DNA from 3 places in the Peribacillus sp. SIMBA_075 genome. Region 2 is predicted to be linked to each of the others. Evidence: riboswitches for the same ligand, from Rfam matches in the RefSeq annotation. Region 2 holds a riboswitch; each other region holds the start of a gene.
The links. Region 2 has a riboswitch for cyclic di-AMP ahead of SB775_RS18415 (TrkH family potassium uptake protein). Riboswitches for the same ligand answer to the same signal wherever they lie in the genome.
Positions count from the first base shown of each region.

Region 1 (3,288 bases), on a different contig from region 2:
CCTTGATTCATTTTTTAAACGAACATCTGCAACTGGTTTTTATAAAATGATGAACAAAATGGGGGTCAACCTTGTCTATAATCATGCAGATTTCCGGCTAATGAGCAAAAGGGCGATCGTGGAGTTGGAACGATTTGAAGAAACGAATCTTTTTTTACGGGGAATCGTCCCGCTTATTGGGTTTAAGACGGACTCTGTTTATTATGACCGCAAAGAAAGATTGGCAGGGGAAACGAAATATCCATTTAAGAAGATGGTTGCTTTTGCTCTTGATGGCATTACTTCCTTTTCAGTAACACCGATCCGGCTTGTATTATGGCTAGGATGTCTTTCCTTTTTCATTAGCTTACTTTTTGGGTCATACTTTTTATGGTTAAAGTTTTTTGGGCAGACCGAAACTGGTTGGACTTCATTAATTACCTCCATCTGGTTGATCGGCGGACTCCAGTTGATTGCTGTCGGCTTGATTGGGGAATATATCGGTAAAATCTATAATGAATCCAAACGCCGGCCTAAATATATTGTGGATCTGGATTTATTTAATCCACTCGATTTAAATAAACGGGAGCAACTAGATAATGAACGGACAAGTATTGAAAAACTATCTAAAACACACTAACTCCTTTATCCGCTTTTTATTGGTTGGAATGGTCAATACAGGGGTTGGACTTTCCATCATGCTTTTCCTCATGAATGTTCTTGAATTATCTTACTGGATCTCTACCTTTTTCGGCAATGGTATGGGAGCAGTAACGAGTTTTCTGTTGAACAGGACTTTTACTTTTAGAAGCGATATAGATTGGCGGAGAGGGGTTGCCCGTTTCTTTTGCGTCATCCTGATTTGTTATTACGCCGCTTATTCTTTAGGACAAGCCATTGCAGAATCCTTGGAAGCATCCGTTCATTTTTCCATTCAGCAAAATGTGGCTGTACTTATCGGAACAATCTTTTATACAGTACTGAACTATATTGGCCAGAAATACTTTGTCTTTAAAAAAAGCAATTTGGGAACAATTCAAGAAGGAAGGAACTGATTAGAATCAAAGAATGCCCCTTTGGATGGAAATCAAAGTGGATTTCATGAAGCGAATTTTTGATTTTCAGCGTGGAGTTTATATATTGCAAACCTATCCAAGCGGGGGCAGATCCTTTTAATAAGAAAGGTGAACCGTTAATAAATTAGAGATTTAAACAGTTTCGTAATTCGGTAATTTTCCCCTTTAAGTACCCACCGTTTTGTTCTTTCATTTCTTAAAAATTGATTGGGAAGTTTCTCTTTTTTAACAAGTTATTCACCTTTTTCCTACCTTCGAATCATGCACTTGGATGACTTATGTTATATAAGTCAGAACAAAGCCTCACTCAAAATAAATTATTATTTTACTGTGCAAAATTTTCATTTACTTTTCTATTTCACCGGAGTATGATAATCAACAGTTTCGTATTTCTAAATCGCTTAAACCTTATGGTACGGGGGACCCGTTATGGGATTATTTTAACAATCCAAGGGGTGAATCCTTTCAAGGTAGGGCTACTCTTAGGTCCGAATCCGACAGCTAACCTCGTAAGCGTTATATGAGAGGGAAGTGGAGCTTGTTAGACAAAAAAGTGGATGTCTACAGGTCTATTTAGTTATGACTTGTGGGCATTTTTCCATTTTTTTGTTTTTCCTATAGCTGGGTAATATAAACTTATAACTTAAAAATGGTGGTGAATTCTTGATGTTATCTTCTATAAAGAGGTTTTTGATCGGGAGACCTTTAAAATCAAATGCACTAGGTGATCAAAAGCTTAACAAAACCAAGGCTTTGGCAATATTATCTTCTGATGCTTTGTCTTCGGTTGCTTATGGACCGGAGCAAATATTAATCGTTCTGATCACGGTCGGTGCTGCGGCATTCTGGTATTCCATACCCATCGCCATCGGAGTATTGTTACTGTTGGCTGCATTGATCTTGTCCTATAGACAAATCATTTTTGCTTATCCTCATGGCGGGGGAGCCTATGTGGTTTCAAAAAACAATTTAGGTATCAATCCAGGGTTGATAGCTGGAGGATCCTTATTGGTCGATTATATTTTAACTGTAGCTGTAAGTGTTTCTGCAGGTACGGATGCCATCACGTCCGCCTTTCCCAGCCTTCATGCATATAATGTAGGCATAGCCATCATTTTTGTATTTCTGCTCACCATCCTTAACCTAAGAGGGGTTACAGAGTCGGCCTCTGTTTTGGCCTATCCGGTGTATCTATTCGTTTTAGCATTGTTCATCTTGATTGGTGTAGGAATTTACAAAATCCTGACAGGTGGAGTCTCACCGGAATTACACGCGCCAATCGGGACTCCAGTAGCGGGCATCAGTTTATTCATACTGCTAAGGGCATTTGCATCAGGAAGCTCCGCATTGACAGGAGTCGAAGCGATTTCCAATGCGATTCCGAACTTTAAAGACCCAGCTCCGAATAATGCTGCAAAAACTTTAATAGCTATGGGTTCCTTACTGGCTGTATTATTTACGGGAATCGTATTCTTAGCCTACTATTTAAGCATTGTTCCTAGCGCAGAGGTAACGGTCGTCTCGCAGATTGCTGAAGAGATCTTTGGTCGGAATTTCATGTATTTCTTCATTCAAGGTACGACTGCATTGATCTTGATTCTTGCTGCCAATACTGGCTATTCCGCTTTCCCCTTGCTTGCGGTGAATCTTGCAAAAGATAAATTCATACCAAGGGCGTTTACGATTAGAGGGGACCGATTAGGATATTCCAATGGAATTATCATACTAGGACTTGCATCCATCATCTTAATAGTCGCATTTGGGGGACATACAGAAAATCTTATTCCACTTTATGCGGTAGGGGTATTTATTCCATTTACGTTTTCCCAGACAGGGATGATTGTCAAATGGATACGCGAAAAGCCAAAAGGCTGGATCATGAAATTAACCATTAATTCAATTGGTGCCACTATTAGTTTTATCGTCACGATGATATTCTTTTTAACCAAATTTACTCAGGTTTGGCCTGTTTTGATTTTTTTACCTATCATCATTTTAATTTTTCATCGAATTAGGAAGCATTATGAAGCAGTCGGAGACCAGCTAAGGATTACAACTTGTGAGCCTATCTTGCCAATAGAAGGGAATATCATTATTGTGCCTGTGGCCGGTATAACTCATGTGGTTGAGAACTCTTTAAATTATGCTAAATCTCTATCAGCACATCAGGTCATTGCTGTTTATGTTGCTTTTGAAAGAGAAGATGAAAAGAAATTTGAAGAAAAGTGGAAAA
Region 1 covers NZ_JAWRYN010000008.1:11,200-14,487, reverse strand. Annotated here, with positions in the region: gene SB775_RS08640 (glycosyltransferase family 2 protein) at 1-619, shown strand, start outside; gene SB775_RS08635 (GtrA family protein) at 579-1,034, shown strand; cyclic di-AMP (ydaO/yuaA leader) riboswitch at 1,444-1,587, shown strand; gene SB775_RS08630 (APC family permease) at 1,722-3,288, shown strand, end outside.
Region 1: another riboswitch for cyclic di-AMP. It lies ahead of SB775_RS08630 (APC family permease); the one in region 2 lies ahead of SB775_RS18415 (TrkH family potassium uptake protein).

Region 2 (3,288 bases):
CGTAATCGCTGTCCGACAAAAGGAGTATGGCCTTGGCAAACGCTGCTTCTTGGGAATCGATGGCCGTTTCCATCACCACCATGCAGCTGAATAAGAAATAAATGAGCATGATATAGGAAGATTTCCGGCTGAAATCCAGGACGATGCCCCAATCCTTTTTCATGATGGTCCAAGACAGGTAATGACTGGATTTTCCAAGGGGATGATCCTTTTCAAGATTAGGCATGAATAGAGTGATGATACCGGATAATAATAAGGCAGCCGCGTTAATATAAATGGCTAAAACCGGTGTACCGATTAAGAAAAGGATACCCGCTATCGCTGGTCCAATCAAAAAAGCTCCAGAATCGATCAAGCTTCGTAACGAGTTAAATCGTTTCCGCTGTTCAATGGGGATTAATTTTGTTATATAAGTCCTTGATGCCGTTACAAACATGGCCTCTGCCATATTGATCACGAAGATAAGGGAATAGATGACCCAAATAGAAGAAGCCAATGGCAGCAAAGCCATGAATACCGCTCGAAATAGATCAAGTGCGATCATTAGATTCCGCTTATTGATCCGGTCGATCACGCTGCCGGCCCAAACATTCGTAAATATGGCAGCCATCGGTTTAACGATATACAGTCCAGCAACCGCCAAGGCCGAGCCAGTCATATCCAGCACGATTAAATTAAGTGCAATGAAATAAACCCAAGCACCGAAGTTGGAAATCCCGATCCCGCACAATAAAATGGAAGGATATTTCCAAGATACTAATGAATTTCTCAATGTCAACGCTTCCCCTCCTTAGAAAGAAAATATAAAAACAATAAAAAAAACCGTCCACAAGAAATGCGTCTTGGGGACGGGATCAATAGAACGGTGCCAATTAATATGTCACCATTATTAATCTTATGCCGTATTGCATTAACAGCATGCAATAACTATGCACTATAATGGGAACTCCCTTTAAGCCTCAATACATCCCCGTTACTCCTTTCCAGTTTACCAAGCGCACTGGAAAGTTGCGTTTCATTTACTTTTTTCTCATCAGAATCACATTCCCCCTAAACTTTAACATTAATGGTATAATTTTGTAAATGTTATGATTTTCAAAACAAAAAAACTCATTCAAAATTAAATGAGTTTGAAAGCAAAACAAGATAGGAATTTTTCGCTCAGCGTTCCCGAATAAGACACAGGAATGACATAATTGAATACCGTTAAATGAATGTTTGGATTCAGCTGATTTACTTTAGGGAAAACAATTTTAATAACGGATTCTTTTTCTTATCCGTTATCCTTAACTCATTCATTATGATTTGGTCCTCATGATCGGCTATCCATTTCCTTAGTGCATCTTTATCCTGGCATTGTGTTAAATATGTCTGGCCACCCTTGCCTGTAGCGTTAATAACATATCTATTGAACGTCTTCTCCATAATTGCCCGCCTTTTTTATAAAATGTCTGAAACCTTTAAATACGAATGCATTGACTTTTTCTATGCTTTTCAAAAGAAAAATAGTTTATATATATTAATAACATTGATTGCCCATGACCTGTTCAGCTAGAAAGTGTTGAATCAAGTACACCGAAACTGTTATCATAATCGGATTAATCGAACCTATCATAATGTGCTAACTAATATTTGTCAATACGTTTTATCAATGTAAATAAAACGTAAATTTTCAGTTTTATTAAAGAAATATTTTTTTACAATTTAGGGGTTTACAACTGCTAAATGTTGGGAGTAGAATACGTTTATCAATTTAATATATTTCGGCCAAAACTCAAAGGAATTGAGTACGGAGGACCCAATCATTTGGGGTTAATTCTGCCATGCAGAAGGGATGAGATCAGCTCTTTCGCCATCCTACCCGTCAGCTAACTTCGTCGGCTAAAGCGAAGGAGGTCATAAGACCGCCTATTTCGGGAGCTTTTTTTGCACGCTTTTTGTGACAAAATAGCTGTTCGATGTTTACGCAGGTCTTTTTATTATGCTTAAAAAAGATTTGATAACAGGATTGATGGTTAAGATATTCATACAGTTTTACACATGTCATTTTTAGGTAGGGATGATCAATTGATAAAAGCAAAAAAATTATTCGATCCGCCAAAAATCCTTGTACTAGGCTTTGCCACCCTGATACTTATTGGGGCCTATTTGCTGACCCTGCCGATTTCTACTGAAAATGGGAATGGCCTTGCTTTTCTGGATGCTTTATTCACCTCAACCTCCGCTACATGTGTAACAGGACTTGTCGTAGTGGATACGGGAACGACCTTCACCACCTTTGGTGAATTGGTCATCTTAACACTGATTCAGATAGGCGGCTTAGGTTTCATGTCATTTGCGACGTTTTTCTTTTTCCTTTTAGGCAAAAGGATTTCTTTAAAAGGCAGGTTACTCTTGCAGGAATCCTTAAATAATCTTTCCATGGCAGGTATAGTCAAGTTAGTAAAACGGCTTTTAATTTTCACGGCCATCATTGAAGGCATGGGTGCCCTTATCTTATCGATTCGCTTTTCTTTTGACATGCCAATCGGCAAAGCGATCTATTACGGGGTTTTTCATTCCATATCGAATTTCAATAATGCCGGTTTTGATTTGATGGGAGAATTCAAGAGCTTGACCCCTTATGTATCGGATCCATTCGTAACCCTTACGGTCGCCTTCCTGATCACGTTTGGCGGAATAGGTTTTATCGTGATGAATGAACTATACGAATATCGTGATACCCATCGTTTATCCGTACATACGAAGGTTGTTCTGATGACTAGCCTGACAATTACAATCGTCGGCGCAATTTTAATCTTTTTATTCGAGTTCGGTAATGCCAAGACATTGCAGCCTTTATCTTTCATGGGTAAAACGTTATCGTCTCTATTTCAATCGGTTTCACCAAGGACGGCCGGCTCCAATACGCTGAATATCCCTGATTTGACTCAACCCACATTACTGCTCATCATTTTCTTGATGTTCGTTGGGGCTTCACCCGGATCGACTGGCGGCGGGATTAAAACAACCACATTTGCGACGCTTATCGGAACGGTCTGGTCACAGATTAAAGGAAAGGGTGATGTGGTATTATTCCGTCACCGCATAATTAGTGAAACGATTTTTAAAGCATTATCCGTTACATTCATTGGCGTATTCATGGTTTCAATCATCTCCATTCTGCTGACCATCACTGAAAGCGGAAGTGACTTCTTGATGATTTTATTTGAAGCCACTTCAGCATTTGCCACCGTGGGACTTTCAATGGGTTTGACCCCCGAATTATCACCGGTTGGCCGGATGCTC
Region 2 covers NZ_JAWRYN010000028.1:40,469-43,756, forward strand. Annotated here, with positions in the region: gene SB775_RS18405 (MFS transporter) at 1-772, opposite strand, end outside; gene SB775_RS18410 (hypothetical protein) at 1,234-1,425, opposite strand; cyclic di-AMP (ydaO/yuaA leader) riboswitch at 1,756-1,898, shown strand; gene SB775_RS18415 (TrkH family potassium uptake protein) at 2,041-3,288, shown strand, end outside.

Region 3 (3,288 bases), on a different contig from region 2:
TAACGACGAGTGAAGCTGATGGTGTAGTTAAAAATATCAATAAAAACCTGAAAAACCCGATTATATCCATCGTTTCGACAAATATGGCAATTGAAGGTAATTTCTCCGAAGAGGAGATGAAAAAAGCTAAAGTGGGCATGACTATAAAAGCAAGTTCCTCTGATTTAAAAAAGTCATTGAAAGGAACGATAGGCCGTATCCATTCCTATCCAGCAGAAGAGCCGTCACTAAAAAAGGATAACAGATTTCCATTTCAGGCTTTAATCGAACCGGAGGGTGAAGAAACTGAATCTTTGTTGGTGGGATCCAAAGTCAACCTTGCTGTAATAACCAATGAGAAAGCTGGTGTACCCGCCATTCCCATAGAGGCAGTGCATTACCAAAAAAGGCCGCATGTCTACAAATTGACTAAAAAAGGCTATGTGGATAAACACTACATTTCAAAAGGGCTTAAAGCAGAAGGTAAGCAGGAACTAATAAAGGGACCGTCAGTAGGTGATGTCATCCTGCTAGAACCGAATAGGGTAGCGAAGAACCATTCTTATTTTATTACCCCAATTCAATTTGAAAAAGTGAAAATTGCAACTTATAAAAAATTCACCTCTAGGGAAAAAGTAAGGTATCTGTTACTTGGCATTTTGGAAAAATAACTGCTTCTTTCATAAAGAAAGGGGATGTCAAATTAGTTATTATTTATATATCCATATAGCTTAAATGACTAAAAATCGGGAAGTGTAATACTTGGTGAAATCATCTAAAATGCAGAATATTCAGATATATTTAAAGACTTTTTCTAAAATGGAAGAGAATAAACATTTACAGATTAACCTTTTTAGTATAATATTTTATTATAAGTTAACTCGCTTAATCTTATTCCAAGAACGGGGGAACCATTTTTGTGGATTTTAATCCACTAGGGGTGAATTCAGAAATGAAAGGGCAAATTGTGTTTCCAATTCCTAACCCGACAGCTAACCTCGTCAGCGTCTTTAAGGGAACATGTGTGAATATTCACGCCAATATGAAATCGACACATGAAGTGTCTTTTTTTTCGGCGTAAAGACAGAGTTTTTCAAAAAAAGAAAAATTACTTTCTTTCTATTAGTATCTTGTTTCCCTTACCGAGACAAAACGTTTTTGCATCAAAGACTTTATGGAAGGTGAGGAAAGTATATGAAGAAATTCAAGTTAAGTTTAGCTAGCCAAATTTTCATTGGTTTAATTCTAGGGATTATCGTTGGTGCCATTTTTTATGGTAATGAGACGGCCCAAAACTTTTTACAGCCATTCGGAGACATTTTCCTACGAATGATTAAAATGATTGTTGTGCCAATCATTGTATCAAGCCTTATCGTTGCAGTTGCGGGTGTAGGTGATTTAAAAGCAGTAGGTAAACTAGGAGCTAAATCACTTTCATACTTTGTGGCGGTAACTATGATTGCGATTGCTGTTGGTTTAATTTCCGCTAATATCATCCAGCCTGGTGCTGGCGTAAATATGAATCATCTGGAAAAAACTGACATCTCCACTTATGTTGATACAGCAGAAACTAAGCAGCATGAATCATTTGTAGATACACTTGTTCACATTGTACCATCCAATCCAGTACAAGCTATGGTACAAGGCGATATGTTAGCGATTATTTTCTTCTCCGTATTGTTTGGACTAAGTATTGCCGCGATCGGTGAAAAAGGTAAACCAGTATTCCGTTTCTTCCAAGGTACAGCAGAAGGAATGTTCTACCTAACTAATATGGTCATGAAATTTGCTCCTATTGGGGTATTTGCACTAATCGGTGTGACCATCTCCAAGTTCGGTTTGGAATCTTTAATTCCGTTAGGTAAGTTAGCGCTTTCTGTATACGGAACAATGATTTTCTTTGTAATTGTCGTTCTGGGTCTTATTGCAAAATTTGTAGGATTCAATATCTTTACATTGATTAAACTTCTAAAAGAAGAATTGATACTTGCGTTCTCTACAGCAAGTTCAGAAGCGGTTCTTCCGAAACTTATGGAAAAAATGGAAAAAGCGGGATGTCCGAAACATATAGCTACATTTGTTATTCCGACTGGATACTCTTTTAACCTTGATGGTTCAACATTATACCAAGCGTTGGCAGCTATCTTCATCGCTCAAATGTACGGAATCGATTTAAGTGCTTATGAGCAAATTACGCTAATGCTAGTGTTAATGATCACGTCTAAGGGTATTGCGGGTGTACCAGGTGTATCCTTCGTAGTTCTTTTAGCGACACTAGGAACAGTTGGTATTCCTATTGAAGGTTTAGCATTTATTGCCGGTATCGACCGTATTCTTGATATGGGACGTACAGTAGTAAACGTTATCGGTAATTCACTTGCAGCAATCGTCATCTCTAAATGGGAAGGTCAATTCAACCCTCCTTCCGATAAAGAATTAGAACAAGTTTCTTAATACAAAAAATCCAGAGTGATATGTCACTCTGGATTTTTTGTGTTTGAAAAGCGTATCCTTTATATTTGACGTGCCAGAAGGTGCAAACGAAAAGTTTTTTAAAGGGAAGCTTCCACATGAAAAGAATTAATGATAAAACCTTATTCAATTTTACCCGTCGTCAATTCCTCCAACTCTTTATTTTTCACTATTATGGATATTTAAAATTATCGAGTTCGTTCCTAAACCTTAGGTGATTATAGAGTTCAGGTATTCACATTATTTATACGATGCAGATGATGAATAATATTCTGGGTTATATAACTTACTTGAAAACCCAAAAGTTTGATAAAATAACATTATTGATTGAGAGCTCGGAGGGGACCAGGTTATGAAGAATGATAACAATGATATCTTATATATGCATATGCAGGCTTCCGAACGGTTTGTCCTTTTTAATGGACTCAATTTTCGCGAATTTGTCTATTCGCTGCCATATACCTTGGATTCCATCTTATTATTGAAACATCAATTCGATGGTGGGGAATACAATTTGAATGTCCAGCTCGATAGCGCTTCATCTGAGGATATTGCAAAGCTCGTTAAAGAAAATGTCCGGGCATATGGAGATTTCTGTTGGATTGATTTTGAAGAAGAGGAAGGGCTGGATGAATTGGATGGAAGGGAATTAGCTGAACTTTTATATTTAGGGCATGCAAAAACCCACCTTGATCCTCCATTTTTCCGTAAATTGAATAATCAGTTTGTGTACCTTGCCCAGGATGATGGCTGGTTCAACAAAATTTATTTTCGTTCACTTTCTACATATTATATGATGTTAGGGAGCCTGATTCCGCTAAAGCTGGAGCCGTTAAA
Region 3 covers NZ_JAWRYN010000048.1:8,419-11,706, forward strand. Annotated here, with positions in the region: gene SB775_RS23275 (efflux RND transporter periplasmic adaptor subunit) at 1-650, shown strand, start outside; cyclic di-AMP (ydaO/yuaA leader) riboswitch at 852-1,001, shown strand; gene SB775_RS23280 (cation:dicarboxylate symporter family transporter) at 1,174-2,433, shown strand; gene SB775_RS23285 (hypothetical protein) at 2,804-3,288, shown strand, end outside.
Region 3: another riboswitch for cyclic di-AMP. It lies ahead of SB775_RS23280 (cation:dicarboxylate symporter family transporter); the one in region 2 lies ahead of SB775_RS18415 (TrkH family potassium uptake protein).